DNA from 4 places in the Kitasatospora sp. NPDC049258 genome. Region 2 is predicted to be linked to each of the others. Evidence: riboswitches for the same ligand, from Rfam matches in the RefSeq annotation. Region 2 holds a riboswitch; each other region holds the start of a gene.

Region 1 (5,614 bases), on a different contig from region 2:
CCCATGGCTGGCAGAGAGCCGGGCGCACCGCCCCAGACGACTGCGACGGGCCCGGCCGCTACGGCCGCGGAGCCCGCCGCGGCGCTGCTGCGCGCCAAGCTCTACCGCACCCGCCGCCGCATCCGCCGGGCCGGTGTCGACTACTTCCGCGGGGACGGCGCCGACTGGCTCGCCTTCACCGCCTTCCTGCTCGCCATCCCCCTGCTGGTGCTGCTCAACGTCTGGATCCCCGCCTGGGTCCCGCCGACCGCACTGGTGCTGCCGATCCTGGCCGGTGCCATGCTGCTGCGGCCCGGCACCCTGGTCCTGCTGTACGGCGCCGCCGCCCTCGGCCTCTCCACCGAGTCACTGATCCACACCGGCGAGCGGGTCGCCAGCGACCACCCCGAGGAGTACGTCTACGGGGTCACCCCCGGTGCGGCCCTGGTGGTCGGCGCGGTCGGGGTGGCCGGGCTGCTGGTCGCCCAGTTCCGCAGCCGGGTCGGGGTGCCCTGGCGCGGCGGCGGCTCGATGCTCTTCGACCTGCGCGAGCGGATCCGGGTCCAGGGCCGGATCCCGGCCCTGCCCGAGGGCTGGCACGCCGACATGGCGCTGCGCCCGGCCGGCGGCCAGTCCTTCTCCGGGGACTTCGTGGTGGCGGCCCGCACCGGCCCCGGGCGCCGGGTCCTGGAGGCCGTCCTGGCCGACGTCTCCGGCAAGGGGATGGACGCCGGCTCGCGGGCCCTGCTGCTCTCCGGCGCCTTCGGCGGCCTGCTGGGCTCGCTGCCGGCACACGAGTTCCTGCCCGCCGCCAACGGCTACCTGCTCCGCCAGGACTGGGAGGAGGGCTTCGCCACCGCCGTCCACCTGGTGCTGGACCTGGACACCGGCGAGTACGAGCTGCTCTCGGCCGGCCACCTGCCGGGCATGCAGCGGCTGGCGGGCGCCGGCCGCTGGGAGGTCCAGGAGGCGGAGGGTCCGCTGCTCGGCGTCTACGACGGGGCCAAGTTCGACGGCGTGCGGGGCCGGCTCGCCCACGGCGACGTGCTGCTGCTGTGCACCGATGGCATGGTCGAGGTGCCGGGCCGCGACCTGACCGAGGGGATGGACCGGCTGATGGGCGAGGCCGACCGGCTGGTGGCCGGTGCCCAGTTCGGCAGCGGCAGCCGGGGAGTGGCCGGCCGGCTGATCGAGTCGGTCGCCAAGGACGTCAACGACGACCGGGCCGTGCTGCTGCTCTGGCGGCGCTGACGCCCGTCCGCCCGGTGGGCGGCGGCCCCGCGCTGTCAACCGCGAGTGGTGATCTTCGGCCATTCCCGGCATCCGCGCCGCCGCAGTGGATCACAGTGCGGGCGGCCTGCCGGTTTGCCGCCCCGGGGCCCTGCCCCGCGCGGGTGGCGGGGAGCCCGTCGACGCACCGTCAGAAGGCCTCCGCTATGGTCTCGGACGGCGGAAATTCGTCCCACATCGCGGGATCTTGCTCCTAGGCTTCCGACAAGTCCTTTACGGAGTCCGCACGAGCGACCACACTGAGTCCGGGTGGGCTGGTCGAGACTCGGGGGATGGGGGGCGAATCGTGCGCCACGCGGCTGTCGTCTGGCGACCTCGGGTGCCCCTGTGGCGCTCCGGTCGCGGCGGGACGGCCTGTCCGCCAGGGACCGTCCGGTTCCGTCTTGAACCCGCCATGAAATGAGGAAGTGAGTCCGGGTGGCCTTCTCCGTGTCCGCGCTGGTGCTGTTCGGCATCATCGTCGTCATCTTCATCCGTAACAAGCAGCTGAAGACCAGCCACGCGATCATCGCGGCGCTGTTCGGCTTCATGGTGAGCCAGTCCACGGCGGCCAAACCGATCCAGGACTTCCTCACCCAGCTGGCCTCGACGATCTCCTCCGTCGCGGGCTGAGTCCTCCCGGGTCCGCTGTCGAGCCGGTCGGCGCCGGTGCCGCCCGGCGCTTCGCCCTGCCCGCGTGCGGCCGACCGCGGCCCGTCCTCGGGCGGGCAGCGGGTGCTGCTGGTGCTGCGGGTGGTGGCGGTATTGCCTGTGGTATCGGTACTGCGGATGCTCGTGGGGCCGGTGGTGTTGCGGGAGCCGGCGATGCCGCGGGGGCTAGCGGCGCTGCGGCTTCGGCCGGCGCAGCCGGGCCAGCAGCCCCGGCCGCCGGGCCGTGACGGTCGGCGCGGGCACCCCGGCGGGCTTCGGCGGCTCGGCCGGCTGCTCGGCGACCTCGGCCACCAGCAGGATGAACAGCCTTGCCCAGCACAGCCGTTCGCCGCGGGGCCAGTCCAGCGCGCGGAGCGCGGCCGAGGCGCGGTCGCAGACCACACCGTTCACCCGGACCTCCGCGACGTCCTCGCCCGCCCGGCCGCCCAGGAACAGCTTGACCCCGTTCACCTGCGGCCCGGTCAGCTCCGGGCGCAGTGGCTCGGCGAGCGCCGCGAGCGGCTGATGGGCTGCCAGCCAGTTGGCCAACTCCCCTGAACCGAAGCCGAACACGGCGGCCGGCCCCTGCACCGCGTGCCAGCCAGGCAGCTCCACCGACCGGTAGTGGTCGCCGTGCTCGCCCCGGCGGTCGAGCAGTTCGACCACGGCGGTGGCAGTGGTGGTCGCCCACATCCGGACGGCGTTGTCGAGCTGCTCCTCCTCGGTCCGCCCGAGCCCGGCCGCGCAGTCCCAGACCACCGGCCCGTCGGCGCGGCCCAGTTGCAGCACATAGCCGAGGTCGACATGGCCGGCACCGCCGTCACCCGGGTGCTCGCGGACCGCGACGGCGGTGCTGCCCGGCCCCCGCAGCAGCTCGCCGTCGACGGTGAACCCCTGCCCGAAACGCGCCATTTCGCGGATCACGCTGCGCTGTATGACGTCCAGTCGGTGCTGCGGGCCCACAGGCCGGCTCCTAGCTCGAAGCGGTGGGGTGGAATCGAACAGGGCTGAGGCTATCGGCCGCCGCCCGCTCCCGGGAAACCCGCGCGCGGCCGTCGGCGCCGGGTCTCGCACCCGTCCGGTGGGGCGTTCCGGCCGGCCTCGGCGGTCGGCGCGGCCCCCGCGGGGGTGACCGGAGTCACGGAAGGCGGGGGTTTTCGTGCCCGTGGGTGAATTCTCGGCCACGGAATGCGATATCGGTGACGACCTGCGGCCGTGCATTCACCAGGGGTGAGGAATTCGGCTGCGGTGGGCCCTGTGGCCACAGCGGAGCGTGACCTTCGTCCCTGTTGATCTTATGTCCCTTTAGTTCCTTACGCACCGTCACTTGCTCCGTACACGCCTCATGGGTTTTGCTTCGTGACCTGCCCGGCAAACGCCGGGTGGGGCCACCGGGTGGAACGCCGAGTCCTGCCGCTGCCCGGGGTCGACGCACACCATCCGTGCACGGCAGGAGCGGGGGACCCAAGGTAAGTGCCGTTTCCGGAATTCCGGTGCGGCTTGGGGTGAAGCCGTGTCTTTTTCACGGCCGGGCGATCTCCCGTCCGAACCCGACAGCTCACCTCGTAGGCGTCGGAGAGGAACCGCTCAATGTCCGGTAAGGGCAAGCACCGTCGTCCCCGTCTGTCCCGTCTGACCCGAATTGCCGTCGCCACCGGTGTGGTCACCGCTGCCGTCGCGCTTCCGGCCACCGCCGCCTCGGCCCACGGCACCTCCGCCGACGCCCAGGGCACCGTCTCCGCCTCGGCCGAGCAGGCCGCCGCCCCGGCCGCCCCGGCTGCCGCGCAGGCTCCTGCCGACCACACCTACCAGGTGGTCCACGGCGACACCCTGTCCAAGATCGCCGCCGCCGAGCACGTCGACGGTGGCTGGCAGAAGCTGTACCAGGACAACCGCCAGGTCGTCGGGGGCAACCCGAACCTGATCTTCCCGGGCCAGAAGCTGACCGTCGGTGGCCAGCAGGCCGCCCCGGCCGCCGCCCCGAAGTCCGAGGCCCCGGCCGCGAAGGCCTCGCGCTCCGAGCACCGTGCCCCGGTCACCCAGGCCCCCAAGGCCGAGACCCCGAAGCCGGCCGCCCCCAAGCCGGCTGCCCCGAAGCCGGCCGCCCCCAAGACCGAGGCGCCCGCCGCGTCCGCCCCGGCCGTGGCCCCCGCCACCTCGGGTTACGTCGCCCCGGTCAACGGCCCGCTCGGTACCCCGTACCACCAGGCCGGCTCCAACTGGTCCTCCGGCTACCACACCGGTGTCGACTTCGTGGTGGGCACCGGCACCTCGGTGAAGTCCATCGCGGCCGGCACCGTGGTCTCGGCCGGCAACGGCGGCGCCTACGGCAACGAGGTCGTCATCAAGCACGCCGACGGCAAGTACTCGGAGTACGCCCACCTGTCCTCGATCGGCGTGTCGGTCGGCCAGACCGTCACCGCCGGCCAGCAGATCGGCCTCTCCGGTGCCACCGGCAACGTCACCGGCCCGCACCTGCACTTCGAGGTCCGCACCGGCCCGGCGTACGGCTCCGACATCGACCCGGTGGCCTACCTGGCCGCCCACGGCGTCAAGGTCTGATCCTCGGGATCGACGCCCACCGCCACACCTGCCGCAGGCCCGACCCAGGACCCCAAGTCCCGGGCCGGGCCTGCGGCATGCCCGCAGACACCGGCTGTCACCTCAAGACGCCCGCACGGGCCCCCGGCCGAGGCCGGCCCACCGGCCCCCGAAAACGACTGCGGCCCCTGCCCGGCGAGTTGATCGCCGACCAGGGGCCGAGGTGGTGGAGCGGGTGACGAGAATCGAACTCGCGTGACCAGTTTGGAAGACTGGGGCTCTACCATTGAGCTACACCCGCCTGCGTGCAGTTGACGGTACGTCCGACTGTACGCGACCCCTCGGCCGGGGTGCGGCCGGGAGGACGGGGCTAGCGTACCTGGTCGGGGCGGTGGAGCGCACGTCGCTTTCGCTCCGGCGGGGGGTTGATAATGCGCCGGGCCGAGGGAGGCCGCCGTGTACTCTTCCTCTCGGCACTACGGGGTGTGGCGCAGTTTGGTAGCGCGTCCGCTTTGGGAGCGGAAGGCCGTCGGTTCGAATCCGGTCACCCCGACATCGTGTGCGGCAGGGTCTCGTCCGGTGGACGGGGCCCTGTTTCGTCGTCCGGCCGGCCGTGCGCGGACCGGCCCGCCCGGTGCTCCGGCGGGGGCCCGCGGCAGCGCCCTGGCGTCGGGCTTTCGCGGTACCGGTAGGATGGGCTGCTGGCGGTAGTACCTGTGGCATGCTCGCAGGTCAGCCGCCCGAGGGCGAGGAGTCACGCTCACCGTCCACCCCAATACGGGAGATGCAGCTCCAACCGCCCATCGCCCGTCTCGCCAGCTCGCTCGGCCGTTCCCGGCCGTACCGGGTCGGCGGAGACAACCAGACCGCAAGCCCCTAGGAGACCTAACCGTGAAGAGCGCCGTCGAGACTCTGAACCCGACCCGGGTTCGACTCACCGTCGAGGTGCCCTTCGAGGAGCTCAAGCCCAGCCTCGACGCGGCGTACAAGAAGATCAACCAGCAGGTCACCGTCCCGGGCTTCCGTAAGGGCAAGATCCCGAACAAGGTGATCGACCAGCGCTTCGGCCGTGCCGCGGTGCTCGAGGAGGCCGTGAACGACGCGCTGCCGCGCTTCTACACGCAGGCCGTGGACGAGGGCAAGATCGAGGTTCTCGGTCAGCCCGACATCACCG
Region 2 (5,614 bases):
ACCCGCTCTGGCTGCAGGGCCTGACCGACGCCGTGCCGGGCTGGAGCGTCCCGGTGATCGTGGTGTTCGGGCTGGTCGGCACCCTCCCGCAGGGCGGCCTGTGCCTGTACGCGGCCGGGCTCTCCGTCAACTCGCTGTTCTGGCGCACCTCACGGGCGACCGCGACGCTGGCCGTCGCGGTGCCCTCGATCCTGGCGCTCTACCTGGGGGCGGTGGTCTACGACGCGATGGACTCGATGTCCGCGTTCGTCTCGCTGCTGCTCACCGCGGTGGCGCCGTGGGCCGCCGTGCTGATCGCCGGCTACCTGCTGCACCGGGGCCGGTACCACCCGGTGGAGCTCGCCCCGGCCGACGCACCGGCCGGCCGGTACTGGTACACCCGGGGGCTCAACCCCCGGGCGGTGGCGGCCTTCCTGGCCGGGGCCGTGCTGGGCGTGCTGTGGGTCAACAACCCGCTGTACGTCGGTCCGCTGGCCGAACTGACCGCGGGCGTGGACCTCAGCCTGCCGGTCTCCTTCGGCGCCGCGGCGCTCCTCTACACCCTGCTGTGCCTGCTCCGGCCGGAGCAGGCCCGCACCGCCGGGGAGCCGGCCGAGCGCTACGGCGTGCTCAGGCCGGTGGCCCCGCCAGCGCAGGGCCGGCCGACAGCGGAGCCGGCGCCCGGCGCTGGGCCGGCACGACCTCGCTGATCGCCTCGCCGACCAGCGCGAGCAGCTCGGCCAGCGGGTCGAGGTGGTCGGGCAGGTCGGCGAGCGCCACGATCCGCTCGCCGTCCGGCCCGGCCACCGCGAACAGGTCGATCGGGCCCAGGTGCTTGCGGGCGGTCTCCACCAGCGCGGCGACGTCGCTGGGCTGGTGGACGTCCGCGCTCACCCCGACCACCGGGCAGCCCGGCCGGTCGAGCTCGGTGGCCAGGTCCTCGGCCACCCCCGGGTGGAGATCCGCGATCAGGAGCCCGGCCGCGCCCGCGGCGGCGAACCGGCGGGCCAGGTCGGCCCCCGATCCTCCGCCGAGCACCGCGATGACCACCACTGCCCCGGCTACTCGCATGGCCTGCTCCTCCTTCAGAGCGAAACCCCGTGGACCGCACGGCACAGCCGCCCACAGATGATTGTCGGAGGATCGTAGGCACGCAGCGACCCTCCGCAACAGGGATTACCCCTCAGGTGACCAGACTCACGCCCGCGCAGGCAAAGGTTACGGTCATGACATGCCGGAATCCGTCGAGTCCACCCAGCCGCAGCTCTTCACGTGGGAGTTCGCCGCCGATCCCTACCCCGCGTACGCCTGGCTGCGCGAGCACGCCCCCGTGCACCGCACCACGCTGCCCAGCGGGGTGGACGCCTGGCTGGTCACCCGGTACGCCGACGCCCGGCAGGCGCTGGCCGACAGCCGGCTCTCCAAGAATCCGGCGCACCACAGCGAGCAGGCCCACCGCAGCGGCCGGGTCGGCATCCCGGGGGAGCGCCAGGCCGACCTGATGACCCACCTGCTCAACATCGACCCGCCGGACCACACCCGGCTGCGCCGCCTGGTCTCCAAGGCCTTCACCCCCCGCCGGGTCGCCGAGTTCGAGCCCAGGGTCCAGCAGCTCACCGACCGGCTGATCGACGACTTCGCGGCCCGGGGTACGGCCGACCTGATCCACGAGTTCGCCTTCCCGCTCCCCATCTACGCCATCTGCGACCTGCTCGGGGTGCCCGCCGAGGACCAGGACGACTTCCGGGACTGGGCCGGCATGATGATCCGGCACGGCGGCGGCCCGCGCGGCGGCGTGGCCCGGGCGGTCAAGAAGATGCGCGCGTACCTGCTGGAGCTGATCCACCGCAAGCGCGCCGACCTCGGCGACGACCTGATCTCCGGGTTGATCCGGGCCAGTGACCACGGCGAGCACCTGAGCGAGAACGAGGCCGCGGCGATGGCCTTCATCCTGCTCTTCGCCGGCTTCGAGACCACCGTCAACCTGATCGGCAACGGGATGTACGCGCTGCTCGGCCACCCCGAGCAGCGGGCCCTGCTCCAGGAGTCGATCGGGCGCGGCGAGCGCGGGCTGCTGGCCACCGCGGTGGAGGAACTGCTCCGCTACGACGGCCCGGTGGAGCTGGCCACCTGGCGCTTCGCCACCCACCCGCTGACCATCGGCGGGGTGGACATCCCGGTCGGCGACCCGGTGCTGGTGGTGCTGGCCGCGGCCGACCGCGACCCGGCCAGGTTCGCCGCCGAGAACACCCTCGACCTCGCCCGCCGGGACAACCCGCACCTCGGCTTCGGCCACGGCATCCACTACTGCATCGGCGCCCCGCTGGCCCGACTTGAGGGTCAGCTCGCGATCGCCACCCTGCTGACCCGGCTGCCCGACCTCTCCCTCGCCGCGGATCCGGCCACCCTGCGCTGGCGCGGCGGTCTGATCATGCGGGGTCTGCGCGAACTTCCGGTGACCTTCTCCCCGCGTTCCTGAGCGGACGGCCAAGGGCCCCGACCGCGCGGCGACGCGCCCTGACGGCGTGTCGAACGCGCGTGTCGGCCCGTCAGCAGAACCGTCATCAACTAGGACATACCTAGATGGTTGGTGGACGATCTGGCGATGTTCGTAATTTCCTCGTGATGTTCGCGATATGAGCTTGTGATTGACCGACAGATCTGCCTAACCTCCGTGCAGCCCGCAGCCGTGGGCCCCGGATGCGGAACGCCGAATCCTGTCCGCCGCACCCGGGAAGCCGACCAGACCAAGGACAGGGGCGGGGGACCCAGGTTTGTTGCCGTCCCCGACGGCTTGGGGTGAAGCCGCCGGCGAGCACAGGTCGTCTCCTGGACTCGCCGAGCGGCCGGGCCACCTCCCGGTCCGAACCCGACAGCTCACCTCGCAGGCGTTCGGAGAGGGAAACCACATGCTCTTCACCGGTACGGGCTGTCACCGTCGCTGGACCCGGGCCGAGCAGGCCATCGCCGCCGGCGTGGCCGGCGCCGGGCTGGCGCTGCCGCTGCTCACCGCCGGCGCCGCGGTCGCCGCACCCGTCTCCACCTGGGAGAAGGTCGCCCAGTGCGAGAGCGGCGGGAACTGGCGCATCAACACCGGCAACGGCTTCTACGGCGGCCTGCAGTTCACCCCCAGCACCTGGCGCTCCTTCGGCGGCACGCAGTACGCGGGCCAGGCCCACCAGGCCAGCAAGTCGCAGCAGATCGCCGTCGCCGAGCGGGTGCTGGCCGCGCAGGGCCCCGGCGCCTGGCCGGTGTGCTCGCTGCGGGCCGGTCTGGCCAAGGGCGGTCCGGCGGCCCGGGCGGACGCCGACGGCTCCGGCCGGGACGCGGCGCCGAGCCGCCCCACCGCGACCAGGGAGAACGCGTCGCGGGGCGCCGAATCGCAGGCCGCGCCCGAGCCGGCCGCCGCACCGCCGGATGCCGGCTCGTACACCGTCTCGCCGGGCGACACGCTGTCCGCCATCGCCGAGGCCCAGCGCGTCGAGGGCGGATGGCAGCGGCTCTACCAGGCCAATCAGGCGGTGGTCGGTGTGGACCCGGACCTGATCGAGCCGGGCCAGGTCCTGCGGCTGGGCTGAGCCCGCGCCCTCGGTCGATCCCGCGCCCGGGTCCGCCCGGGCGCCGGGCGGGCCCGCGGGAGGCGGCCGGGCCGCTCCGGAACGGTCGGAGTGGCCTGGTTTGCGGGCATTCAGGTGAACTACCGGCGGGTAGTCAGGTCACACGGTGAGACGGAGCCGAGGTCTGCGCGGCCGGGCCGCCGGGTGCGGTTAGGCTCTGGTCGTAAACGACAACACATCCCGCTTCCGCAAGGAGATGCCTCGTGCCGTCCATTGATGTCGTCGTAGCCCGTGAGATTCTCGACTCGCGCGGCAACCCCACGGTCGAGGTCGAGGTCGGGCTCGACGACGGCAGCACGGGCCGTGCCGCCGTCCCGTCCGGTGCCTCCACCGGCGCGTTCGAGGCCCTCGAGCTGCGTGACGGTGACAAGAACCGCTACTTCGGCAAGGGCGTCGAGAAGGCCGTCCTGGCCGTCATCGAGCAGATCGGCCCGGAGCTGGTCGGCTACGACGCCACCGAGCAGCGCCTGATCGACCAGGCCATGCTCGACCTGGACGCCACCCCGGACAAGTCCTCGCTCGGCGCCAACGCCATCCTCGGCGTCTCCCTCGCCGTCGCGCACGCCGCCTCCGAGGCCTCCGACCTGCCGCTGTTCCGCTACCTCGGTGGCCCGAACGCGCACGTGCTGCCCGTCCCGATGATGAACATCCTCAACGGTGGTTCGCACGCGGACTCCAACGTGGACATCCAGGAGTTCATGATCGCTCCGATCGGCGCGGAGTCCTTCTCCGAGGCCGTCCGCTGGGGCGTCGAGGTCTACCACACGCTCAAGGGCGTGCTGAAGGAGCGCGGCCTGTCCACCGGCCTCGGCGACGAGGGCGGCTTCGCGCCGAACCTCGACTCGAACCGCGAGGCGCTCGACCTCATCACCGAGGCGATCAAGAAGGCCGGCTACACCCCGGGCAAGGACGTCGCGCTGGCCCTGGACGTCGCCGCCTCCGAGTTCCACCAGGACGGCTCGTACCAGTTCGAGGGCAAGGCGATCTCCTCCGCCGAGCTCATCGACTACTACGCCGAGCTGGTCGCCGCGTACCCGCTGGTCTCCATCGAGGACCCGCTGGACGAGTCGGACTGGGACGGCTGGAAGGCCATGACCGACAAGCTCGGCGACAAGGTCCAGCTGGTCGGTGACGACCTGTTCGTCACCAACCCGGAGCGCCTGCGCCGCGGCATCGAGTCCGGCACCGCCAACGCGCTGCTGGTCAAGGTCAACCAGATCGGCTCGCTGACCGAGACCCTGGACGCCGTGGAGCTGGCCCAGCGCAACGGCTACCGCTGCATGATGTCGCACCGCTCCGGCGAGACCGAGGACGTCACCATCGCCGACCTCGCCGTCGCCACCAACTGCGGCCAGATCAAGACCGGCGCCCCGGCCCGCTCCGAGCGCGTCGCCAAGTACAACCAGCTGCTGCGCATCGAGGAGATCCTCGACGACGCCGCCGAGTACGCCGGCCGCGGGGCGTTCCCCCGCTTCCGCGCAGCGGAGTAACAAGCACGGTCGCGCAGCGGAATAACCAGCACGGTCGCGCAGCGGAGTAACCAGCACCGCCGGCGGCGGAGTAACCAGCACCGCTGACACACGGCCGTTGCACCTGGGCCCCGGTCCTCACCCCGTAGGGTGGGGGCCGGGGCACCAGTGTTCGCAGGAGGGGTACGAGATGGCCAGGTGGAGGATTCCGGGGCTCGCGGCGCGGCCGCGGTTCACCAGCCGGGCCACCGTCCTCGTGCTCGTCCTGTGCTCGCTGGTGGCGATACTCGCCTACCCCGCGCGGCAGTTCATCGCGCAGCGCTCCGAGCTGGCCGAGCAGCGGGCCCAGGCCGAGCAGGTCCGGCAGCAGGTCGAGCAGCTCACCCGCGACCGGGCCCGCTGGCAGGACCCGGAGTACGTGAAGGCGCAGGCCCGCGAGCGGCTGCACTATGCGCTGCCGGGCGACACGCCGTTCGTGTCGGTGGACCCGTCGCCCTCGGCGACCGTCAAGTCCTCCTCGACCGGTGCGGCGCCCGCCACCCAGGCGAA
Region 3 (5,614 bases), on a different contig from region 2:
GCGGGACGGGCGCTTCCACCTGGCCCTGCGGCCCGGCCGGCCCGCCGACCGCGGGGAGGTGGCGGAGGCGGTCGCGGTGTACCGGGACTGGTTCCTACGGCTGGCCGCGCCGGGCGCACCCCGGGCCCAGTTCACCACCGTCCTGATCGTCTTCCCGGACCTCCCGACCGCCGAGGCGCCCGGGCTGATCGACCGGACCCAGCTGGAGCTGAAGGGCGAGTTCGTCGAGGCCGGCCTGATGCTCGGCCAGTTCCACGACCTGCCGCCGGACCAACCCGGCCTGTGGAACCCGGAGTTCCGGCCGCTGCGCAGCCCGCTGCCGATGCTGGTGATCCGGCACATGGTGTCCACCGACCTGCCGTTCCTGCTCGACGACCCGCGCCACCGGGCCGCCTACCGCCGGCTGTTCGGCGGCCGCGAACCGGACCCCCGGCGCCGGGTGCCGTCCTGAACGGGCCCCCGGCGCCGGGCGGTGGCCGTCAGGTGGCGATGCCGCAGTACTGCTGCTGCTTGCCGATCACCCGGTAGACGCAGTCGGCGGTCTCCACCAGCCGCAGCACCGCCTCGCGGTTGCGGCTGGTCTCCCGGCCGATCACCTCGTCGGGCGGGTAGAAGCCGCTGCTGCCGTTCGGGCCGGGGTACATCTCGAAGGTGTAGGCGAAGACCCGGTGCACGCCCCACAGCCAGTCGTCGATCGCCCCGTCGGTGATGTAGAGGTCGCTGGACTGCTCGGGGGTGTAGCCGTTGGTGCCCGCCATGCTGCGGCCGAGGGTGGCGAAGGTGTTGTACTCGTCGGCGGTCATCCCGGTGGCGGTGTTGGCGGTGGTCCAGCCGAACGGCCAGAGCACCAGCTGGCTGTAGGTGTGGAAGTCGATCGCGGCGGTGATCTGCTGCTTCCCGCCGACCACCCGGCTGCGGACGAAGTCGGCGACCACCTTGGTCTCCTTGGCGGACTCCGGCGCGCTGCCCCGGTAGGTCTCGCTGGAGGTGGAGCCGGAGGAGCCGCCGCAGCAGCCCCACTTGTAGTTCCAGTTCCGGTTGAGGTCGGTACCGGCGCTGCTGCTGCCGGAGTTGGGCTGGCGGTCCTTGCGCCAGCTGCGGTAGCGGCCGGTGGCGATGTCGTACTCGCCGCCGTCCGGGTTGAGGTCCGGGACCACCCAGATCTCGCGGCTGTTGACGGCGCCCGCGATCCGGCTGTCGGTGGCGTACTTGTCGCCGAACTCGTGCAGCAGGTAGAGCGCCATCTCGACGGTGAGGTGCTCGCGGGCGTGCTGGTGGGCGGTGAACAGCACCTCGGGCTCGTTCTCGTCGGTACCGACGTTGTCGCTGATCTTGATCGCGACGATCGCCCGGCCCTCGTACGAGGTGCCGATCACCCGCTTGCTCATGATGTCGGGGTGCGCGGCGACCACGGCGTCGATGTCGGCGGTGGCCTCGGCGTAGTTGTGGTACCCGGAGTCGGCGGACGGGAAGTCCGTCACCGCGCCCGGTGCCTCCTGCGCCTGCGGCGCGTCGTCCTGGGGGCCGGGCAGCGGTGTGGGCGCCCAGCCGAGCGCCCGCAGCCGGGCGGTCTCGGCGGCGTCGGCGGTGACCACCACCGAGTCGGTGCGCACGGCGTCCACGGAGGCGCCGGTGGCGGCGATCGCGGTGCGCTCGGCGACCGTCCGGGGGCCCTGGACGACGTACTGCCGGGCGCCGTCCGCGGCGACGGCGGCGCGCTCGGGGCCGGCCGCCCTGGCGGAGGCCTGTGAACTGAGGGGGGACGCGAGAGCGAGGGCCAGCAGCACGGCGGTGGCCGCGGCGGGCTTCCCTCGGCGGGGCAGTCGCATGACTGTCCTCCTGTGGGGGTCCGTAGGGGACGGAACGGGGGAGGAACTGCGGCGCGCGCCAGCATGATGGTCCGTCAATGTCATGCTTACGTCAAGACCTCCCCGAGCGCCCACCGCCGAGGCCGTCCGCCCAAGGGCGCTACGGGCCGTTCGCGAGGGACCGTCACCGTGCCGGCTTCCCCCGGGGGCGGGCGAAGACGTCCTCGACCCGCATCGGGAACGGTTGCTCCGTCGCGCGCGCCGGTATCTCTTTCAGGTGGGGCCGAGGGTCCAGTAGACGAGGGAGAGGGTGGCCATCGAGACCAGGGTGGAGGAGAGCACGCTGTCGCGGGCCAAGGCGGTGCTGAGGCCGTACTCGCGGGCGTAGACGAAGGCGTTCTGGGCGGTGGGCAGGGCCGAGCAGAGGACCACCGCGAGGAGTTGGGGCCGGGGCAGGTGCAGGAGGAGGGCCCCGACGGCGAGTGCGGCCAGGGGCTGGACCAGGGTCTTCAGCAGGACCGTGACGCCGACCTCGGCGCGGCGGCCGGCGGTGGCGCGGTCGCGGCGGCCGTGCAGCGACATGCCGAGGGTGACCAGGGCGGTCGGCACCGCGGCCGCGCCGAGCAGTTCGCCGGGGCGGGCGAGGGTGGGTGGCAGTGTCCAGCCGGTGGCGGAGAGCAGTGCGCCCAGGGCGGAGGCCAGGATGATCGGGTTGCGCAGCGGCAGCATCAACAGCCGGCCGCGCCGGGCGCCGCGCTCGGTGCCCGCGTCCAGCAGGGCGAGGATCACCGGGGTGACCAGCAGCACCTGGAACAGCAGGATCTGCGCGACGAACGAGGCGTCACCGAGCACCTGAAGGGCCACCGGGATGCCCAGGTTGGCCGAGTTGACGTAGCCGGCCGCCATGCCGCTGATCGCTTGGTCGGCCGGCCGGCGGTCGAACAGCCGGCGCGCGGCCAGCACGCCCAGGCCGGTGGCGAGTGCGGTGCCGGCCGCGAAGGCGAGCATCGCGGTGTTGGCGAAGGAGTCCAGCCGGGCCTTGGCGAGCATCGTGAACAGGGCGGCCGGCATCGCCACGTGGAACACGAACCGGCCGAGCACCGCCTCCGCCTGCGGACCGAGCAGCCCGGCGCGGGCGACCAGGTAGCCGACCGCGGTGAGCACCCAGATCGGCGTGAAGCCGGAGAGCAGGTGCTGCATGGAACCTCGGGTCGTGATCGTCCGGTACGGGCCGCCGGCAGCAGTCTGCCACGGCGGCCCGGGACGCTCCCGGGCGGGGCCGGCGACCGGCCGGCCCCGCCGTACGGGCGGTTACGGCAGGGTGAGGACCTGGCCGGGGTGGATCAGGTCGGGGTTGACGCCGACCGTGGGGGAGTTGCTCCGGTACAGGTGCTGCCAGCCGCCCAGGGTCAGGCTGTCCGAGATCGTGGAGAGGGTGTCCCCGGGGGCGACCGTGTAGGTGGTCGCGGGCGCCGGCTGGGCCGGGGTCGTCGCGGCGACGGGGACGGTGGCGGCCGGGTCCGTGGTGGCCGTCGTGGTCGGCGCCGCGGTCGGGTCGGGGGTGGCGGTGCCCGAGGCGCCCGGGACGGGCAGGTCGCCGGTGGTCGGCGAGCCGGTCGGCGAGGGGGTGACCGGGGTGGTCGCGGTCGGGTCGGGGGTGGTGACCGGCGGGGTGGCCGTGGGGTCGCCGGTGGGCCGGCCGGTCGGCTGCGTGCTCGGCTGGCCGGTCGGCTGGGTGCCGGGCTGGGTGGTGGGCTGGTCCGTGGTGGCCGGCGGCACCTCGCCGACGGTGCTCGAGCCCGTGCCGTCGGTCGGCGCGGCGGGCTGCGGGGTGAGGTACGGCAGCACGAACTGCGGGACCACACCGCCGTCGCCGCGGACCGGGGTGCCGGAGCTGGGCGCGGGGGTCGGCTCGGGCGTGGCCGTGGGCGCCGGGGTGGGCGCGGCGGGCAGGCCGGCGGCCGGGCCGCAGCTGGGCCACAGGCTCGGGCCGTGGCCGGCGAGCAGCCGCTCGGCGACGGTGATCTGCTCCGCCTGGGTGGCGTGGTCGGGCTGCGCCGCGAACTCGTCGCCGCCGTACGCGACCCAGGTCCGCAGGGTCAGCCCGAGGCCGCCGTAGCGCCCGGTGCCCGGGTCGACCGTCCAGTTGCCGCCGGTCTCGCACTGCGCGACCGCCTGCCAGGTCTCCGGCGTGGCGGCGTGCGCCCCGGTCGCGGTCAGCAGCGGCAGCGCGAGGCCCACCCCTGCCACTCCGGCGGCCGCGACGGCGCGATCGGTCTGGGTGGGACGGCGGTGACGACCGGAGCCCGAAAAGACCATCAGATAATCCCTCTCCGCACGCCTGCGAGGTGAGCTGTCGGGTTCGGACCGGGAGGTGGCCCGGCCGCGCAGGGCGCGGCTTCACCCCAAGCCGAAGGGGGATCGGCGCAGAAACTGGGTCCCCCGCCCCTGCCCAGGGTCTTTCGGTCGTCCCGGTCGCGCGGTGGGCAGGGTTGGGCGTGCCGTGCTTCGGGAGCTCGCAGCAGCGAACTGATCGGGAGATTAGAGGGATCAGTACCTCAATAACAAGCCTGCATACTGAGCATCACACAATCATCACGGTTGGCTCGGGCGTTGCTGTCCGAGCCCGGTTCACCCGGTGTCAGAAACACCCTTCGGCCGCACCGGAGGTTCGACGGCGCACGGCCTCCGGGAGCCCCATCGCATCGAACAGGGCCAGCGACCGGCGCCGGTGCTCCGCTGCCTCGGCCGGGCGTCCGAGCGCGCCGGACGCCCGGCCGAGGCCCTCCGCCGCGTGGGCCTCGTGGAAGCGGTGGCCGATCCGTACCGCGAGGTCGAGCGCCGTGCGGTGGTGCTCGGCCGCGGCCCGCGGGTCGCCCAGGTCGAGCCGGATGTCGCCCGCGACCCGGTGTGCGGCGCAGGTGAGCGAGGGGCGGCTGATGTCCAGCAGGACCTCCAGCGCCCGGCCCACCCGGGCGAGCGCCTCCTGCGGCCGGCCGCGCGCCCGGTCCAGCTCGGCCAGTTCGATCAGCGAGTGCGCCTGGCCGGCCCGGTCGTCGAGCCGGCCGCCCCCATGGTGATCAGGCCGACCATCCTGCCGTAGCGCTCACCGAGTTCGTGGTCGATCTCCAGGGAGAGCGCGGTCGAGTGGAGCGCCCCCTCGTAGTCGCCCGCCATCACCTGGACCTGCCCGCGCAGCCAGAGCGCGATCGACTCCTCCCGCCGACGGCCGCTCTCCCGAACCGCCGCCAGCGCCCGGTCGAGGTGGTCGAGCGAGTCCCGGTGGTCGCCCAGGTGCAGGCCGAACATCGCCACCCGGATCCGGGCGTCCGCCTCGCACCGGCGGTCGCCGGTGGCCCGGGCGAGCCGCAGGGCGCGCCGGCCGCAGTCGACGGCGAGCGCGAGCCGGTCCCCCCCAGTACGCCACCCCCAGGTTGGTCAGGTTCGCGGTCTCGGCGTCCCGGTCGCCGGAGCGCCGCGCGGCCTCGATGGCGATGGTGTGGGCGGCGACCGGCTCGTCGGTGTGACGGTGGTAGCGGAGGTAGTCGGCCAGATTGTTGGTGATCAGCCAGGCGTGGCTCGCCGCGCCCGCGTCGGGCGCGGCCCGGCACCGTCAAGCTCACCGTCGGCTACACCGGCAAGGGCGACACCTGGCGCTACACGCTGGCGGACACCCACATCGACAAGAAGATCGCCGACATGCCGCTCTGCACCACCCCGTCCCCGTCCCCGACGCCGAGTTCGTCGGTGTCCCCGAGTTCGTCGGCGCCGCCGAGCGGCTCGCCGAAGCCCAGCACGTCCGTCCC
Region 4 (5,614 bases), on a different contig from region 2:
ACCCCCGCCGCAACACCGACAGGCACCGAGCGCGCCTCCGGTGGCGTGCAGTCCGTCGAGCGCGCCTTCCAGCTGCTGGAAGCGCTCGCCGACTCGGGCGGCATCGCGACCCTGAGCGAGCTCTCGACCACCTCCGGCCTTCCGATGCCCACCATCCACCGGCTGATCCGTACCCTCGTCCAGCAGGGATATGTCCGCCAGGACACCGCCCGCCGCTACACCCTGGGCCCGCGGCTGATCCGGCTCGGCGAGACCTCCGGCCGGCTGCTCGGCAGCTGGGCCCGCCCCTACCTGGCCGAGCTGATGGAGGCCACCGGCGAGACGGCCAACCTGGCGGTGCTGGAGGGCGGCGAGGTGGTCTACGTCGGCCAGGTGCAGTCCCGCCGCTCGATGCGGATGTTCACCGAGGTCGGCCGCCGGGTGCAGCCGCACTGCACCGGGGTCGGCAAGGCCCTGCTGGCCCAGCTGCCCGAGGAGGAGACCCGCGCGCTGCTCGGTCCGCAGCCGCTCCAGGCGCACACGCCGTACACCGTGACGGACCCTCAGGAGCTGCTCGCCCAGCTGGCGCACGCCCGCGAGGTCGGCTACGTGGTGGACGACCAGGAGCAGGAGATCGGCGTCCGCTGCATCGCGGTGGCGGTGCCCGGCGCGCCGACCCCCACCGCGCTCTCGGTATCCGGCCCGGAGGCCCGGATCCGCGCCCTGGAGGCAGCGGCCGGCAGCGCCGCGCTGGTGCCGGTGATGCGTCAGATCGCCTCCCGGCTGGGCCAGGTGCTCGCGCCCTGACGGTCAGCCGGCGCCGCCCGCCTGTGCCGTCAGCAGGAAGACGGCCAGGTCGGGTTCGGTCCCGGCCTCACGGAACAGCCGGGGGGCGGCGGCCATCTTCGGGTCCGCCCGGACGGCCTCCAGCGCGCCGATGTCCCGCCACAGGCTCTGCACCCGCCAGTGCCGGTCCGGCCCGCGCAGCAGTTCGGTGCGCAGCAGCCCCGCCGGCAGCTCGGCCGTGATCAGGGCGCGGTACGACGCCACGAACCCGTCCTCCCGGTCCGCGGCGATCCGTCCGCTCACCTCGCTCAGCACCCGCTCGGACACCCGTGCCTCCTCAGCTCGTCCCACTCGGCTCGCTACTGTGAGTATCGGCCAGAGTGCGAGCGGTGGGAGGTCCGAGGTGTCCAGGCGGGTGACGGCGCCACCGGGCCGGCACGCGAGGTGCCCCCCGGCACACGGGCCGAGGGGCACCTCCAGGTGGTCGGTGCCGACGACCGCGACGCTGCGGACAACGGCACCCCGTTCACGCTGAGCGTGTCACCGTGACGGTCAGCGGTAGACCCGCACGTAGTCCGCGGCGAAGGTGATCGGCGCGGTGCCGGTGGGCGCCGGGTGGTACTGGCCGGCGCTCAGCGACAGGTTGAGGATCAGGTACGCGGACCAGTTGGCGCCGACCCCGGTGTTGTCGGAGAAGACCTTGGTGCCGTTGACGTACCAGTCGACCGAGTTGGCGCCGTAGTAGGTGCCGATGGTGACCCACTTGTCCTTGGCCACCGCGTTGGCGTCGGTGAAGTACTTGGAGCCGGACTTGACGTGGTTGGTCAGCTCCAGCAGGTTCGGGTTGTCCGGGTGGTACTCGAAGGAGTCGATCTCCCCGTTGCCGTTCTTCCAGGTCCACAGCGCCGGCCAGGCGCCGGAGCCGGAGGGCAGCTTGACCCGGGTCTCGGCGTAGTCGCCGGTCTTCACCTGGAAGCCCTCGCCGGAGTACTCGGTGGTGAGCAGGCCGGTGTCCCAGGCCTGCTTGCCGTTCTCCAGCTTGTTGGCGCTCGGCTTGGCGGTGAAGGTGGCCACGCCGCCCGACACGCTGACGCCGCTCGGGCTCAGCCAGTCCAGCTTGTTGTCGTCGGGGTTGTGGTTGCCGTACCGGTAGGAGCTGCTCCTGTCGGTGGTCCAGCGGGTCTTGGACAGGCTGTCGAACTCGTCCGACCAGGTCAGCGACTTGCCCGCGACCGGCGCACCGGTGGACGGGGCGGGGCTCGGCGTCGGGGCCGGGGTGGGCGTCGGAGCCGGCGTCGGGGCGGGGGCGGGGGTCGGCGTGGTGGTGCCGGCCGCCGAGACCGTCAGGGTCTGCGAGGGCAGGTTGTGCCAGGCGTTCGCGGTGTCCTGCCAGAAGCCGAACTGGGTGTAGGTACCGGCCGGCAGGGTCCGGGCGGCGCTGGTGAAGGTGGTGCCGCTCGGGCAGATCTGCACGTTGGAGGCATTGCCGGGGAAGTCCAGGTTGTGGCCGGCCGCGTCGCGGACGCCGACGCCGAGGGTCTTGGCCGTGAAGCAGCCGGAGGAGTGCACCGTGAGGCTGGCCGTGGCGGCGGTGCCGGCGGCCATCGCGGTGGGGCCGAGGCGGTCCTGGGTCACCGTGGGGCTGGCGGCCTGGGCCTGGCCGACCAGCGGGACGCCGGCCAGCACGGTGGCGCCCGCGAGCAGGCCGAGGCGGGCGGGGGTGGGGGAAAGTCGCATGGAGGATTCCTCTGCGACGCCTGCGAGGTGAGCTGTCGGGTTCGGGCACGAGGCTGCCCGGCCGCCTGTGGTGCGGCTTCACCCCAAGCCGCGCGTCCTGCCCCGGGGCAGGGTGGAGCGCGGCACGTACCTGGTTCCCCCGCTCCTGTCCATGACGGTGCTCGAGTGACCGCCTCCGGGTGGACAGGACTAGGCGTCCCGACGGCGGGTCTGCCCAGCCGGGCATCCCGTGCAGGCTAGGCAGACGGATCGCACACGGACAACGAGACGTCCCTCACACACCCGCCCCGAGGCCCCGGCCCGGGGCCGGCTCACCAGAACCGGGGCTGCCCCGGGACGGTCTCCAGATCGGCCAGCACCAGCTCGCGGTCCTCCGGGGCGGCGATCTCCTCGGCGGCGGCCAGCGCCTGCTCGGTCCAGGCCCTGGCCTGCTCCTTCTCCCCCGCGACGGCCGCCGCCCGGGCCAGCGCCTCGTACGCGAAGGCCAGGTCCCAGTCGCCGATCCCGTTCGCCCGGCAGATCTCCAGCCCGCGCCGGGCGTGGTGCAGCGCGGGCTCGGCCCGGCCCAGCGCCGCGTACACCCGTGAGCACTGCCACTCGCCCCGGCCGAGGTTCACCGCCGTGCCGACCTGGCCCCAGTGGTGGCGCGAGGCGTGCGCCATGTGCACCATCCGGTCGTCCTCCTCGACCGAGCGGTCCTCCCGCTCCAGCAGCCGCCAGACCCCGTTGAACAGGTCCACCGCCAGCTGCCGCTCGTCGGCGGGGGCCGCCGCCTCCCGCTGCTCGTCGCCCATGACCGCGTCGATCCCTTCCTCGATCAGATGATCCGTCCGGTGGACGGCGCCGCGGAGCCGGTCCAGCCGGGCCTGCAGGCGCCGCCGGTGCTCGGCCAGCAGCCGCCGCACCGGCTCGCCACCGCCCGCGGCCAGGCACTCCCGCACCTGCTCCAGCGGCAGGTCCACCGCGCGCAGCTCCCGCACCAGCCGGGCCGCCGCCACCTGCTCCACCCGGTAGTACCGGTAGCCGGTCTCCTGGTCCACCTCGGCCGGCCGGAGCAGTCCGACCCGGTCGTAGTGGCGCAGTGCCTTGGCGGTCAGCCCGCTGCGGCGGGCCATGGCCCCGATGGTGAGCAACCGCTCCGCTCCGTCCGTCACACCTGGAATCTAGGACCTTGCCCCGGGGCAGGCTCAAGCCGGCCTGATCGGCCTGCGGCGCCCGCGCGTCCGCTAGGTTGGTGGTGCGGCCGGAGCCCCGGCCGCGGCCACCGCCGAGCGTTCAGAGGACCACTCCCGAGATGACCGCGCCCCTGCCTGGCTTCGCCGGACGTACGTACCTGTTCGATGTCGACAACGGCGCCGCCTTCCGCAACTCCTACTCCGCCGACGGGACGCGGCTGCGCTGGGAGGGCCTCGGCGAGTCGGCCGGACAGTGGGAGGACGTGCGGCTGCACGTCGCCGAGGTGGGCCCGCAGCTCTACTTCGTCAGCTGGACGGAGGCGAGCGGCATCACCGTGAGCCATGTGATGGACCTGAACGCGCTGACCGTCCGGGTCTTCTGGACGTACGAGGGCGAGGGCGGCCGGGTCGGCGAGCTGCACACCGGCAAGCTCCAGCCGGTCAGCTGACCCGCAGCCGGCCGGCGAGCCACTCCAGCGCGGCCGGCAGCAGCCGCCCCCAGGTCCCGAAGTTGTGGCCGCCCTCCGGCACCGTGGCGGTGGCCAGCGACATCGGGGCGCGCACCGCGGCAGCGAAGGCCCGGGTGTCCGCGAGGTAGTCGCCGTCGCCGCGCTCGGCGCCCGCCAGCAGCACCGCGATGCCGGGCGGCGGCAGGTGGCGCAGCCGCCAGAGCAGGTCGGCCTCCTCGCGCCGGCGCGGGCTGCCGCCGAACAGGTCTCCGGTGGAGGCGTCCTCGGCGGCCCGGTAGTAGCCGGAGAGCGCGACGGCGCTGGGGAACACCTCGGGGTGCCGCATGGCGAGTTTCAGCGCGCAGTAGCCGCCGGTGGAGTTGCCCATCACCGCCCAGGACCGCGGATCCGGCGAGACCCGGTAACCCGCCGCGACCGCCGCCGGCACGTCGCGGGTCAGATAGGTCTCGGCGCGCGCGCCGCCCGGGGCGTCCTCGCACTCGGTGTCGGCGGGCATCGCCGGTGACGGCCGCAGCAGCACCAGCACGGTCGGCGGCATCCGGCCGGCCAGGTTGAGCCGCAGCGCCGCGCCGGGGTAGTTCAGCCGGGTGATCAGGTTCCGGGCGTCGCCCGGGAAGCCCGTCATCACCACCACCGCGGGGAAGCGGCGGCCGGCGTACTCGGGCCGGAAGTACTGCGGCGGCAGGTAGACGTACCCGTCGGTGCTCAGCCCGGAGCGCGGGCCGGCGATCTTGACCGCCTGGATCTCGCCGGAGGCACCCGGCTCCCGGCCGACCGCGCCGCCGCCCCGGACCGGCTCCCGTCCCAGCACCCGCAGCTCCCCTCCCGGGGTACCGGTGGTCACGGTGACCGGGCCGCCCGCCGGGGTGCCGAGCAGGTCGTCCCAGCTGCCGTAGAAGGAGAAGTAGCTGTTGGCGGCCAGCGCCAGCGCCAGCAGCATCGCCAGCTGGGTGGCCAGCAGCGCGCCGATCCGGCCGGCCACCGCGCGCCGGCCCGGCCCGGCCAGCCGCGGCCAGCCGCGCACCGTCGCGGTCGCCGCCAGTACGGCGGCCGCCGCGGCGATCGCCAGCACCTTGTGGCTGGTCAGCCCCATCTCGGTGGTGCTCCCTCGGTTCGCGCCGGCGCGGGTCGACGAGGTCGACGAGGTCGGCCGGGTCGGTGAGGTTCGGCCGGTCGGTGGCGCCGGTCGGGTGGGGTCGGTGGCGCCGGTCAGGTGGGGTCGGTGGTCGCCCCCGAGGCGGTCCTGGCGTGTCTGGCCCGGGGCGCCCGGGGGGTGCCGAACCGGTTGCCGAGCCACACCAGGGCGGCGGCCACCGCCACGAACAGCGCCAGCAGCAGGGTGCAGGCCCCGGCCACCCGGCCGTAGCCGCCCGGCAGCCGCGGATCCACGAAGGGGTACGGGTACCAGTCCACCAGCGGCCCCCGGAGCAGGGTGTAGGCCAGGTACACCAGCGGGAAGACCAGCCA

The links. A riboswitch is a leader RNA that binds a small molecule or an ion and turns the genes downstream of it on or off. The one in region 2 is predicted to bind cyclic di-AMP.
Region 1: another riboswitch for cyclic di-AMP. It lies ahead of AB0K43_RS18255 (LysM peptidoglycan-binding domain-containing M23 family metallopeptidase); the one in region 2 lies ahead of AB0K43_RS17825 (transglycosylase family protein).
Region 3: another riboswitch for cyclic di-AMP. It lies ahead of AB0K43_RS08440 (transglycosylase family protein); the one in region 2 lies ahead of AB0K43_RS17825 (transglycosylase family protein).
Region 4: another riboswitch for cyclic di-AMP. It lies ahead of AB0K43_RS01060 (glycoside hydrolase family 16 protein); the one in region 2 lies ahead of AB0K43_RS17825 (transglycosylase family protein).

The regions. Positions count from the first base shown of each region.
Region 1 is NZ_JBFAQT010000019.1:46,484-52,097, forward strand. It holds gene AB0K43_RS18240 (PP2C family protein-serine/threonine phosphatase) at 88-1,230, shown strand; gene AB0K43_RS18245 (hypothetical protein) at 1,687-1,881, shown strand; gene AB0K43_RS18250 (DUF6348 family protein) at 2,086-2,811, opposite strand; cyclic di-AMP (ydaO/yuaA leader) riboswitch at 3,291-3,484, shown strand; gene AB0K43_RS18255 (LysM peptidoglycan-binding domain-containing M23 family metallopeptidase) at 3,490-4,461, shown strand; tRNA gene AB0K43_RS18260 (tRNA-Gly) at 4,668-4,741, opposite strand; tRNA gene AB0K43_RS18265 (tRNA-Pro) at 4,920-4,993, shown strand; gene tig (trigger factor) at 5,332-5,614, shown strand, end outside.
Region 2 is NZ_JBFAQT010000018.1:92,181-97,794, forward strand. It holds gene AB0K43_RS17810 (cytosine permease) at 1-689, shown strand, start outside; gene AB0K43_RS17815 (SDR family NAD(P)-dependent oxidoreductase) at 610-1,050, opposite strand; gene AB0K43_RS17820 (cytochrome P450) at 1,211-2,458, shown strand; cyclic di-AMP (ydaO/yuaA leader) riboswitch at 2,692-2,884, shown strand; gene AB0K43_RS17825 (transglycosylase family protein) at 2,889-3,557, shown strand; gene eno (phosphopyruvate hydratase) at 3,800-5,086, shown strand; gene AB0K43_RS17835 (septum formation initiator family protein) at 5,256-5,614, shown strand, end outside.
Region 3 is NZ_JBFAQT010000007.1:763-6,376, reverse strand. It holds gene AB0K43_RS08455 (DUF6875 domain-containing protein) at 1-451, shown strand, start outside; gene AB0K43_RS08450 (M14 family zinc carboxypeptidase) at 480-1,829, opposite strand; gene AB0K43_RS08445 (AEC family transporter) at 2,082-3,008, opposite strand; gene AB0K43_RS08440 (transglycosylase family protein) at 3,120-4,049, opposite strand; cyclic di-AMP (ydaO/yuaA leader) riboswitch at 4,131-4,286, opposite strand; gene AB0K43_RS08435 (tetratricopeptide repeat protein) at 4,450-4,779, opposite strand; gene AB0K43_RS08430 (tetratricopeptide repeat protein) at 4,836-5,123, opposite strand; gene AB0K43_RS08425 (hypothetical protein) at 5,465-5,614, opposite strand, start outside.
Region 4 is NZ_JBFAQT010000001.1:215,484-221,097, reverse strand. It holds gene AB0K43_RS01070 (IclR family transcriptional regulator) at 1-786, shown strand, start outside; gene AB0K43_RS01065 (hypothetical protein) at 790-1,092, opposite strand; gene AB0K43_RS01060 (glycoside hydrolase family 16 protein) at 1,318-2,502, opposite strand; cyclic di-AMP (ydaO/yuaA leader) riboswitch at 2,505-2,672, opposite strand; gene AB0K43_RS01055 (helix-turn-helix domain-containing protein) at 2,814-3,656, opposite strand; gene AB0K43_RS01050 (MoaF N-terminal domain-containing protein) at 3,797-4,126, shown strand; gene AB0K43_RS01045 (alpha/beta hydrolase-fold protein) at 4,119-5,240, opposite strand; gene AB0K43_RS01040 (Pr6Pr family membrane protein) at 5,357-5,614, opposite strand, start outside.